2 regions of the Priestia sp. YIM B13486 genome follow, and region 1 is predicted to be linked to the other one. Evidence: a T-box and tRNA genes for the amino acid it is inferred to sense, from the RefSeq annotation. Region 1 holds a T-box; the other holds one or more tRNA genes.
What was found. The T-box of region 1 lies ahead of pheS (phenylalanine--tRNA ligase subunit alpha). A T-box ahead of a tRNA ligase gene usually reads a tRNA of that ligase, here a tRNA-Phe.
Positions count from the first base shown of each region.

Region 2: it has a tRNA-Phe gene. The T-box ahead of pheS (phenylalanine--tRNA ligase subunit alpha) is inferred to sense a tRNA for this amino acid. The anticodon was not compared.

Region 1 is NZ_JBHZOZ010000001.1:674,697-681,059, forward strand. Features, by position in the region: gene pheT (phenylalanine--tRNA ligase subunit beta) at 1-1,499, opposite strand, end outside; gene pheS (phenylalanine--tRNA ligase subunit alpha) at 1,513-2,547, opposite strand; T-box leader at 2,602-2,837, opposite strand; gene ACFX4G_RS03435 (TrmH family RNA methyltransferase) at 2,886-3,650, opposite strand; gene sspI (small acid-soluble spore protein SspI) at 3,791-3,997, shown strand; gene ACFX4G_RS03445 (M42 family metallopeptidase) at 4,054-5,139, opposite strand; gene ACFX4G_RS03450 (dUTP diphosphatase) at 5,217-5,705, opposite strand; gene ACFX4G_RS03455 (hypothetical protein) at 5,838-6,215, shown strand; gene ACFX4G_RS03460 (DUF1294 domain-containing protein) at 6,234-6,363, opposite strand, start outside.
Region 2 is NZ_JBHZOZ010000005.1:334,242-340,604, reverse strand. Features, by position in the region: gene dnaB (replicative DNA helicase) at 1-285, shown strand, start outside; gene ACFX4G_RS16385 (adenylosuccinate synthase) at 473-1,759, shown strand; tRNA gene ACFX4G_RS16380 (tRNA-Lys) at 1,928-2,000, shown strand; tRNA gene ACFX4G_RS16375 (tRNA-Glu) at 2,016-2,087, shown strand; tRNA gene ACFX4G_RS16370 (tRNA-Asp) at 2,123-2,198, shown strand; tRNA gene ACFX4G_RS16365 (tRNA-Phe) at 2,203-2,275, shown strand; gene yycF (response regulator YycF) at 2,538-3,245, shown strand; gene walK (cell wall metabolism sensor histidine kinase WalK) at 3,252-5,159, shown strand; gene ACFX4G_RS16350 (YycH family regulatory protein) at 5,150-6,363, shown strand, end outside.

The DNA.
Region 1 (6,363 bases):
TGATACTCTGTTAGTTTTCCTGGAGTTGCCACTGTTACAGGAAGCGTTGTAGGAAGGTTGTCATAGCCATACATACGTGCTACTTCCTCGACGATATCTTCTTCAATTGTAATATCGCCTCTACGAGTTGGCACTGTTACAACAATGGTTTCGTCTTCCACTTTGTTTTCAAATTGAAGACGGTTCATAATGTCTTGTACTTCTTCCATTGATAACTCTGTACCAAGCACATCGTTAATACGGCCAAGTGACACAGCTACAACAGCAGGTTCCACAGTTAGTGTATCTACTTCTACAGTACCGCTTACCACTTCACCTGAAGCGTATTCAGCCATTAATTCTGCTGCGCGGTCAGCAGCTACACGCGTACGGTTAGGATCAATTCCTTTTTCAAAACGAGCGCTTGCCTCACTGCGAAGACCGTGGTCTTTTGAAGCTTGGCGAACCGTTAAGCCTTTGAAGTAAGCTGATTCAATGAGAACATTTACCGTATCGTCTTTTACTTCGGAGTTCGCTCCGCCCATTACACCTGCAAGAGCTACCGGCTCACTGCCGTTTGTAATGACAAGCTGATTGCCTTTTAATACGCGCTCTTGATCATCAAGTGTTACAAACTTTTCGCCTTTTGACGCGTGACGTACAACAATTTCTTTTGAACCAAGACGATCATAGTCAAAAGCATGCAGCGGCTGGCCGTATTCAAGCAAAATATAGTTGGTAATATCAACAACGTTGTTATGAGGTCGAATACCAGCTGCCATTAAACGCGTTTGCATCCATAATGGTGACGGAGCAATTTTTACGTTTTTCACAACGCGCGCTACGTAAAGCGGATTGTCTTCTTTTGCCTCTACTTTAACGGAAATATAATCAGCTGCTTGCTCATCAGACGTTTGCACGTTTACTGACGGATACTTCACTTCACGACGTAAAATAGCAGCCACTTCATGTGCTACGCCTAACATACTTAAGCAGTCTGAACGGTTTGGTGTTAGCCCTAGTTCTAATACTTCATCGTTTAAGTTTAATGCATCTAGTGCATCCGCTCCTACTTCAGCATCGCTTGGGAACACGAAGATGCCTTCTTGATAATCTTTTGCCACAAGCTTGCTTTCAATGCCAAGCTCTTGAAGAGAACAAATCATACCGTTCGATTCTTCACCGCGAAGCTTAGCACGCTTGATTTTAAAGTTACCTGGAAGTACAGCTCCCACTTTTGCAACCGCTACTTTTTGACCTTGTGCCACGTTTGGTGCTCCGCACACGATTTGAACGATTTCTCCTCCGCCAAGATCTACTTGACAGCGGCTTAATTTATCAGCATTCGGATGCTGTTCACGTTCTACAACGTGACCAATTACCACTCCGCTGATGCCTTTATTTAAGTTTTCTACACCTTCAACTTCAATTCCACTTTTTGTGATTTTATCTGCTAACTCTTCTGCCGTTACGCCTGATAAGTCAACATACTCTTGTAACCAACGATAAGATACAAACATCGTAGCCCCTCCTTTATACTTGTTTAAATTGATCTAAGAAACGAACATCATTTGTATAGAAATGACGAATATCATCCACGCCGTGTTTTAACATAGCAATACGCTCTACACCGATTCCAAAAGCAAAACCACGATATTTAGTTGAATCGTATCCAGCCATTTCAAGGACATTTGGATGAACCATGCCAGCTCCTAAAATTTCAATCCAGCCTGTTTGTTTACATACATTACAGCCTTTACCTCCACATTTTGCACACGATACGTCTACTTCTACAGACGGCTCAGTGAACGGGAAGAAACTTGGACGAAGACGAATTTCACGGTCTGCACCGAACATCTTTTTCACAAATACTTCAAGCGTGCCTTTTAAATCGCTCATACGAATGTTTTCGTCTACTACAAGACCTTCAATTTGCATGAATTGATGAGAATGCGTAGCATCATCGTCATCGCGGCGGTACACTTTACCCGGGCAAATAATTTTAACAGGTCCTTTGCCTTCATTCTTGTTCATAACACGAGCTTGAACAGTTGATGTATGCGTGCGAAGAAGCGTTTCTTCCGTAATATAAAACGTATCTTGCATATCACGTGCTGGGTGACCTTTTGGCAAGTTCAGCGCTTCGAAATTATAGTAGTCCTGCTCTACTTCCGGTCCTTCTGCTACTTCATAGCCCATTCCTAAGAATAAATCTTCTACTTCTTCAACCACGCTTGTTAGCGGGTGATGCGTACCTGCTTTAACAGGGCGTCCTGGCAGCGTTACGTCGATTGTTTCTGAAGCAAGTTTACGCTCTACCTCAGCTGCTTCTAACGCCGTTTGTTTTTCTTCAATTTTAGATGCAATAGCTTCACGCACTTCATTTGCAAGTGCTCCCATTGCAGGACGCTCTTCAGCTGAAAGTTTTCCCATACCGCGAAGCACTTCTGTGATAGGGCCTTTCTTTCCTAAATAAGCTACGCGTACGTCGTTTAATTCTTTTAAAGCACTTGCTGCTTCGACTTTTGCAATTGCTTCTTGTTGAAGTTCTTGTAAACGTTCTTTCATCACTTATTCCTCCTTTTAACGTAAAAAATGACAAATAAAAAAACCTCCTCCCAAAAAAGGGACGAGGATTAGTCGCGTTACCACCCTTGTTAACTATATACACAGACGTATACAGTTCACTTCATTCAAGTTAACGGAATCTCCGGAACACCTTTACATCTATGTAAGATGGTCTAAGTGTCAACTCAAGAGGTGAATTCACTTATTACATTTATAAAAATGCTTTCAGTCGCGGCATTTTCTCCCTGCATAAACGGACATAAGCTACTGCTCTCTTTCATCGTTTTTTACATATGTAACTATTGTATTATTATAGTGAAAACACGTTCTCGATGCAACTACATTCCGCGTAAATAATAAAGTAAGATTCCAGAAGCGATGGCAACATTTAGCGACTCGCTCTTTCCATAGATGGGAAGGTACAGATTCTGATCCGTTTGTTCCAGCACTTTCTCGCTTACGCCGTTTCCTTCATTTCCCACAATCAGCGCAAATTCGTTTGAAGGTTTTACGCATGAGTAGACCTTTCCATTTTGTAGGGACGTGCCGTAAACTGCTATTCCTCTTTCTTTTAACAGTGAAATCATTTCGAGTAAATCGCTTTTTACAATTGGAAGATGAAAAATAGCTCCTTGCGTTGAACGAACGACTTTGGGGTTGTACACATCCACGCTGCCCTCTCCAACGATAATAGCGTCCACTCCGGCAGCATCAGCGGTTCGAATAATCGTACCTAGGTTACCTGGATCTTGCACCGCATCTAAAAGCAATACTTTCTGTGCTGTATGAATGATTTCTGCATGCTTCGTTTGAAAACACACAGCGATAATTCCTTGAGGTGTTTCGGTGTCAGATAATAATTTGATTATTGCTTCGTTGACAACGGTTATTTCAATACCGTCTATGTTCCACTGTGCTGGCACTTCGATTGATTCGCGTATAATTAGTTCCTTTACGCAATCCTTATTTTTGATAGCTTCTTCGACTAAATGAAAGCCTTCTACCATAAAAAGGCCCTGCTTATCACGGTCTTTTTTATTATGCAGCTTTTTCCACGCTTTTACCTGCGGATTTTTAACTGAATCAATTTGTTTCACAAACATAACTCCTTTATCTATATAAAAATAAATAGTTCGATTACATTTTGCTCAATAATCATTAGATAAGTTTCACTTTATTGTACATAGAAATCGCAAAGAAAACAAAAACTATTGGTAACTTTACGATAGCTGAGGTGAAAATGATGGATCTTAATTTACGAAATGCTGTTATTGCAAACGTTTCAGGAAACTCAAAAGAAGAGCTTGAAGCTACAATTTCTGACGCTATTCAAAGCGGCGAGGAAAAAATGCTCCCTGGACTTGGTGTTTTATTTGAGGTGCTTTGGGAAAAGTCTCCAGAATCAGAAAAAGAAGAAATTCTGACAACGCTTGAAAACGGTTTAAAATAAATAGCCTTGTCCTATGTACAGCAAAAAGCTCATTCTCCTAGGAGAATGAGCTTTTTTTAATTATACGTAATTGCGTTTACCGTATTTCGGTCTAAGCGTTTAATTACTTCCGCAATTAATTTAACTGCATTTTCATAATCCTCACGATGAAGCATTGCTGCATGAGAATGGATATAACGAGTTGCGATCGTAATTGAAAGTGCTGGCACCCCGTTAGCTGAAATATGGATAGAACCTGAGTCCGTACCGCCTCCAGCGATTGCATCAAATTGATATGGAATATTTAATTCATCTGCCACATCTACCACTGTATCTCGAAGTCCTTTATGAGAAACCATGGAAGCATCATATAAAATGATTTGCGGACCCTCTCCCATTTTAGAAGATGCTTCTTTATCAGAAACACCAGGTGTATCTCCAGCGATGCCGACATCAACAGCAAATGCAATATCCGGTTCAATAAAGTTAGCGGATGTTTTTGCACCTCGAAGTCCAACTTCTTCTTGCACCGTTCCTACACCATACACAACATTTTCATGTGTTTCATTTTTTAAAGCTTTTAATACATCGATAGCGATTGCACAGCCGATACGGTTATCCCAGGCTTTCGCTAGCAGCATCTTTTCGTTGTTCATAACCGTAAATTCGAAATAAGGCACAACCTGATCACCAGGTTTCACTCCCCACTCCGCTACTTCTTCTCTGCTAGAGGCACCAATATCGATGAACATATCTTTAATGTCAACTGGCTTTTTACGAACTTCTGGAGGCAGGATATGAGGAGGCTTTGAGCCAATAATCCCCGTTACCTCTCCTTTAGATGTAACGATGGTTACGCGTTGAGCAAGCATCACTTGAGACCACCATCCGCCTACCGTTTGAAAACGAATAAAGCCGCGTTCATCAATTTGAGTCACCATGAAGCCTACTTCATCTAAGTGACCGGCTACCATAATTTTAGGCCCTTGTTCGTTGCCCACTTTTTTTGCAATCAAACTGCCTAGCCCATCCGTCGTTACTTCATCTGCATAAGGTGCAATATATTTCTTCATAACCTCACGCGGTTCACGCTCATTGCCAGGAATTCCTTTTGCATCTGTTAGTGCTTTAAGCATCGTCAATGTTTCATCTAACTTTGTCATATGGATTACCCCTTTCATATGTATACCTCTATTATAGCTAAAAAGAGGTTGAAGTAAAATTTCCCATCCCTTTATTTCTAGTATCCTTGTTCTTGGCGTTTAAAATTCACTTCATTTTTTGAGATGTACGCCTTTTCAATATGTTCAGCGGAAAAACCAAACATATCGCCAAGCGTCATGTAAGATACAAACATGTCCACATAGTTTTCTTTCGACTGATCCTGCTCGAAAGCAGCAACTTGTGCAAATACCTGTAAAAATTGTGCTGTTTTTGAATCACTTGCTTTTGCATCTGGTAACTCAGTTAAATCATCGTATCCTTTTTCAATCCCTAAAGAAAGGATAAAATGTACACCGTCCACAAATTCTTCTAAAATAACAGCGTCTTCAGCCGGAGGTTTGACGCTCCAAAATTTGAAGCAGCGCGTTTCGTTTGCCAGCTCTCCCATTTCGACAAGCAGTGCTAAAAGCTTTCTCGGAATCAAATCTTCCTTATGAAGCTCATGCTTATCCTCTATATGCTGATCCAGCTGGCGCTGCATGGTAAATAGCTGTTGTAAATTCAATGTAATCACTCCTGTAATTATGTATATCTTCTTCTTTTTAAACCAATAAAGAAATTATATCAAAAATCATGAAACTTTTTAGAAACTCGAACGTAAAGTAAGAAAACTGTGCCTTGTAAAGGAGGGAGCGTTATGTTTGTTATTGTTATCGTTCGCGTGTTCATTTTCGCGCTTGTTGCTTACACACTATTAAAGCTGGTTCAGCATTTTCGCAGTCCAAAGCGGAAGCTTGTAGCAGCTCAGGAACATCAGCAATTTTTTGTCGTTGACGAAAAAACGAATATCCGCAAAAATTTTCTACTAACGTATAAAGGTATTTTATTTGAAGGAGAAAAATACAGCAATCCCAATGAACCAGAATCTTTGTCAATTACAATGGTGTTAACAGATCCATCTCGATTACATGAACTGCAAAAGCAAGATTTCAAGCTGCTGGAAAGCCACGTACACGACATGTATCCAAATGCTCCTATTCGCTGGAAAAGCCCCGTTCGAGAATTTTTACACTGAGCACAACATCATTTGTGCTCAGCTGATAACAAAAAAGAAAAGTAAATCAAGAGCAGCAAGAATAGGAAAACCTACTGTAAACGATGTGTGCTTCGTTTTATGACGATAGCAATACATACCAATTAGTCCTCCAAGAGCTCCTCCGATA
Region 2 (6,363 bases), on a different contig from region 1:
TCACAGCTTTCCCGTGGAGTAGAGCAAAGACAAGATAAGCGGCCAATGATGTCTGATATCCGTGAATCCGGAAGTATTGAGCAGGATGCCGATATCGTAGCTTTCTTATATCGTGAAGACTATTATGAAAAAGATACAGAAAATCAAAATATTATCGAGATTATTATAGCCAAGCAGCGTAACGGTCCAGTTGGAACCGTACAGCTTGCCTTTGTAAAAGAGTACAATAAATTCGTTAATCTCGAGCGGCGCTTTGATGACGCAGGAGTGCCGCCTGGTGCATAAAACCTCTCAATATGAGAGGTTTTATTTTATTGTTATCGTATTCGTTCCGCAAAATACGATATATTTGTAATAACTTTTGTTAAATCGTTCGGATTTAATTGACTTTAGTGTGATAAATTGATACACTTATCCATGGTTAAATTATGTCGTAGTGAGCTGTTGCTTACTAAGCGGAGGTGCTTAAGATATGTCTTCAGTCGTTGTAGTAGGAACACAATGGGGAGATGAAGGAAAAGGGAAGATTACAGACTTCCTATCAGAAAATGCAGAAGTGATTGCACGTTACCAAGGTGGGAACAATGCAGGTCACACAATTAAGTTTAATGGTGAAACTTATAAGTTACATTTAATTCCTTCAGGTATTTTTTATAATGACAAAACGTGTGTAATTGGAAACGGTATGGTTGTCGATCCAAAAGCGCTTGTTCAAGAATTAAAATACTTACATGATCGCGGTGTAACAACAGAAAACTTACGTATTAGTAACCGAGCTCATGTGATTCTTCCATATCATTTAAAATTAGATGAAGTTGAAGAAGAACGTAAAGGTGAAAATAAGATTGGTACAACGAAAAAAGGTATTGGACCAGCTTATATGGATAAAGCAGCACGTGTTGGTATTCGAATTGCCGATTTACTAGACCGTGAAGTATTTGAAGCAAAATTAACACAAAACTTAGCTGAAAAGAACCGCCTTCTTGAAAAAATGTATGAAGTAGAAGGCTTTACATTAGAAGAAATTTTAGATGAGTACTATGAGTATGGTCAACAAGTTGCAAAATATGTTGTTGATACATCAGTAGTATTAAATGATGCGTTAGACGAAGGACGTCGTGTACTATTTGAAGGCGCACAAGGTGTTATGTTAGATATCGACCAAGGAACATATCCATTTGTTACATCTTCAAACCCAGTAGCGGGTGGAGTAACAATTGGTTCTGGTGTAGGTCCATCTAAAATCAAACACGTTGTAGGTGTATCAAAAGCATATACAACTCGTGTTGGTGACGGTCCTTTCCCAACTGAATTAACAAACGAAATCGGTGATCAAATCCGTGAAGTAGGACGTGAATATGGTACAACAACTGGTCGTCCTCGCCGTGTAGGTTGGTTCGACAGTGTAGTTGTACGTCATGCTCGTCGCGTTAGCGGAATCACAGATTTATCTTTAAACTCAATTGATGTATTAACGGGAATTGAGACATTAAAGATTTGCGTAGCTTACCGTTATAAAGGGGAAGTTATGGAAGAATTCCCTGCTAGCTTAAAAACACTTGCAGAATGCGAACCTGTATATGAAGAGCTTCCAGGTTGGACAGAAGATATTACGGGTGTGAAAACATTAGATGAGTTACCTGATAACGCTCGCCACTACTTAGAGCGCGTGTCTCAATTAACAGGTATTCCTTTATCTATTTTCTCTGTAGGTCCAGATCGTACACAAACAAATGTATTACGTGGTGTATATAGCTAAATAAAAAAGGTTAGCTCCTCGTGAGCTAACCTTTTTTATTTATAATTGGTGCTTTGTTAACAAGATTTTTTAAAAAAGCTCAATAATAAAAAGAAAGTTTTAAAAAAACTATTGCATTCATATGAAATATCATGTTATTATAATAAGCGTCGCTAAGAGATATAACATGAGCCATTAGCTCAGTTGGTAGAGCATCTGACTTTTAATCAGAGGGTCGAAGGTTCGAGTCCTTCATGGCTCACTTTTGTTACAACGTGGCCCGTTGGTCAAGCGGTTAAGACACCGCCCTTTCACGGCGGTAACACGGGTTCGAATCCCGTACGGGTCATTTTTAATATTTTTAATACATAGCATATAGACTGAGGTCCCGTGGTGTAGCGGTTAACATGCCTGCCTGTCACGCAGGAGATCGCGGGTTCGATTCCCGTCGGGACCGCCATTTTGGCTCGGTAGCTCAGTTGGTAGAGCAAAGGACTGAAAATCCTTGTGTCGGCGGTTCGATTCCGTCCCGAGCCATCAAAAAGCATGACTTTATTTAAAGTCATGCTTTTTTCTTTTATTTACATTTAAAAGAAAACGTTATTTGCTTTGTATCTCTTTTGTGGTAATATATTACTTTTGTATTTAGAGATGGTTGAAAATCATATATCTTCATGTATAGTAGAGGATGAACTTGTGACGTTTCAAGGGTTATCAAGTATAATAAAACTACGGTATTCAAACAGTATGAATACTATCTTTTATATTTTGCTTCAACTAATAAAGGAGAACGATGATCATGGATAAACGTATTTTAGTCGTAGATGACGAAAAGCCGATTGCAGATATTTTAAAGTTTAATTTGCAAAAAGAAGGTTACGAAGTATTTTGTGCTTATGATGGCGTAGAAGCACTTGAAAAAGTGGAAGAAGTACAGCCTGAAATGATTTTATTAGATATTATGCTTCCTCAGAAAGATGGAATGGAAGTTTGCCGAGAAGTGCGCAAAAAATATGATATGCCAATTATCATGTTAACAGCAAAAGACTCTGAAATTGACAAAGTTTTAGGTCTAGAATTAGGTGCAGATGATTATGTAACTAAGCCGTTTAGTACGCGTGAATTATTAGCACGTGTAAAAGCTAATTTACGTAGACATCAGCAGGTAGCTGTTCCAACGGAAGAAAGCGAAACGAATGAAATTACGATTGGAGCACTTGTTATTCACCCAGATGCTTATATCGTGTCTAAGCGCGGAGAAACGATTGAACTGACTCACCGTGAATTTGAGCTGCTGCATTATTTAGCGAAGCACATTGGACAAGTCATGACGCGTGAACACTTGCTTCAAACTGTATGGGGTTATGACTATTTTGGTGATGTGCGTACGGTAGATGTAACAGTTCGAAGATTACGTGAAAAAATTGAAGATAATCCAAGCCATCCAATGTGGATTGTAACAAGACGTGGAGTAGGCTATTATTTACGCAGCCCAGAGCAGGAGTAATTTTAGATGAAGAAAGTAAGGCTCCTGCAATCTATTCATTTAAAGTTTGTATTGATTTATGTGCTGCTCATTTTAATTGCGATGCAAATTATTGGGGTCTATTTTGCACGACAATTAGAAAAAGAATTAGTTAACAACTTTCGAACGTCTCTTCAAGAGCGGACAGACTTGCTGACGTATAATATTGGACAAGAAATGGTGAAAAATCGTGATGATGATTCACCCACTCTTGAGGAAGACTTAAAGACTATTTTACGAGATTTTGCTTCAAGACCCAATTTAGCTTCAAATGATATGAATGACATCTCTGAAGTAAGAGTCATTGACCAAAATAGAAGAATCATTGCTACATCGAACTCAAATCCTCAACAGATCATAGGTAAAAAGACTAATGATTTAGCGATTACAAATGCGTTGTTAGCAGGAACAAACTCTGATAATGTATTTGTTGATCAAAGCGGACAGCGAATCAGAGTTATGATACAGCCTATTCGTTTACAGGATAAAGTAGGTGCCAGTCAATCAAATTCAACTAATAAAAATGGAAAAGTTCAGTCTAGCGAAGAAATCTTAGGTGCTATTTACTTAACAGCTTCCATGGAGCCTGTTTACGATCAAATGAGTAATATCAATCAGATCTTTAAAGCAGGGACGGTAATTGCTCTTTTTATTACAGCTATTTTAGGCGTGTTTTTAGCTCAGACGATTACTCGTCCAATGTCTGAAATGAGAAAACAAGCACTTGAGATGGCCAAAGGGAATTTTACGAGAAAAGCTAAGGTATACGGGTATGATGAGATTGGTCAGCTAGCTCTCACATTCAACAACTTAACAAGAAAGCTTCAAGAAGCACAGGCAACTACAGAAGGGGAGCGCCGTAAGCTTAGTTCAGTATTAGCTCATATGACGGACGGCGTTATTGCGACGGATCGAAAGGGAAGAGTAATTTTAATTAATGATCCAGCCGCAGCTATGCTAAATGTTTCACGTGAAACGGTTTTATCTGACCCAGTTGTTTCCCTATTAGATCTTGAAGAAACGCATACGTTTGAAAGCTTGCTCGCTAATCAAGAGTCATTAATTTTGGACTTTAGTACAAAATCGGATCCTTTTATTTTAAGAGCTACCATTTCCGCTATTCAAAAAGAGACCGGTTTTATTAACGGAATTATCATTGTCTTGCATGATATTACAGAGCAGGAGAAAATTGATCAAGATCGCCGAGAATTCGTAGCGAATGTTTCACATGAATTGCGTACGCCGTTAACAACGATGCGCAGTTATTTAGATGCGCTTGCAGAAGGAGCATGGGAAGATAAGGACTTAGCTCCAACATTTTTAAATGTAACGCAAACGGAAACAGAACGAATGATTCGTCTCGTTAACGACTTGCTTCAATTATCTAAGCTAGATAGCCAAGACTACCGATTTAGTCGTGACCCAATCAATTTTGTGAAGTTTTATCATTACATCATTGATCGCTTTGAAATGACAATTGAACAAGGTATTTCGTTCGTGCGCGACTTGCCAAATGAAGCAATCTATGTCGCTATCGATCAAGATAAAATTACACAAGTATTAGATAACATTATTTCCAATGCAATAAAATATTCACCTGAAGGCGGAACCATTACATTTTCAATTGCTCAGCATACGCATGAAATTGTTGTGAGCATTAAAGACCAAGGTATGGGAATTCCAAAATCAAATTTAGCTAAAATTTTCGAACGCTTCTATCGTGTAGACAAAGCACGAACGCGTAAATTAGGCGGAACAGGATTAGGGCTTGCTATTGCCAAGGAAATTATTGAAGCACATGATGGACGTATTTGGGCAGATAGTCAGGAAGGAAAAGGAACAACGATTTACTTTACTCTTCCTATTGAAAGTGAGAATGATGACGAATGGGAATGAGGTATGAACATATCAAAACGGCCATCTTAGTTGTTCTCGTCGCTTCCAGTTTAATTATGACGTATCATATATGGACGTATCAGCCTTCTTATAAGGTCATTTCAAAAAATCAACATTTGCAGGAAGTTGAAGTCAGTTCAAAAAGTAAAATAGAAGATCATATTCTTCCAACAGAAGTTCTCTATCATCGAAACGATAATCACTACATGTCTCACGACGAAGATGATGTAAACAAATGGGTAAATGAAATGAAAAAGTGGAAATTTTCGAATGTGACGGACGTTTCGGATGCTATTTCTCCTGATGGATTTTTAAATTATGTCCATGGAAGTAATTCTATTGAAGTGTTGTATCCAGACGCGCTGCCTTTGAAAACATTTCAACAGCTTTTTTCATTTTCTCAAACGTCTTTGCCTAATCAAACATTTGACCGTGTACTCATTAAAATTAAGCGTACACCTTCCTTTTTCGTGAGTGTGTATCTTGTGAATTATGAGCAAAAAAAGATTTATTCGGTTACAGTCAAGAATTTGGCCAAAGATGATATCAAAGAATTAGAAGATAAGATGAAACGTACGTATGCCCCGAGCTTTGTATATAAAGAAAACAAAAATCGGTATATCTTCCTTCCGGAAAACAATATCACGATGAATAGTGAAGTCTACTATACGAGCATGAGGCATTTAGATATTGAAAAATATAAGGAAGCGCTTTTTAACAACCCAGACTATGCACGGAAAGAAACGTCTACAAACCGAGATGTCTACACCGAAGGTACAAAAGTGATTAATGTTAATACGAAGACAGATGTGATGGAATATGTGAATCTTGTAAATTCCACGACCGAAGTAATGGAAGATTATAATTTAATAAACCGCAGCTTTAGCTTCGTTAATGACCACGGCGGCTGGACGGAATCTAATTACAGGTTCAACAGCTGGAATCGTATTACAAAAGAAATTAGCTATCGTTATTATAAAGATAACTATCCAGTGTACAGCAATCAGGGAATGACTGAAATATATCAAAGATGGGGAAATGCGGAGATTTTAAATTACCGTCGTCCTCTTTATCGTTTTGTGAGAGTACAGGATTCGAGTGTAGAAAAGCTGCAGTCATCTCAAAAGGTGATTCAATTAATTGAAAAACACCAAAACTTTGACCCGAATCTGTTAAAAGATATTTCAATAGGCTATCAGCTAGA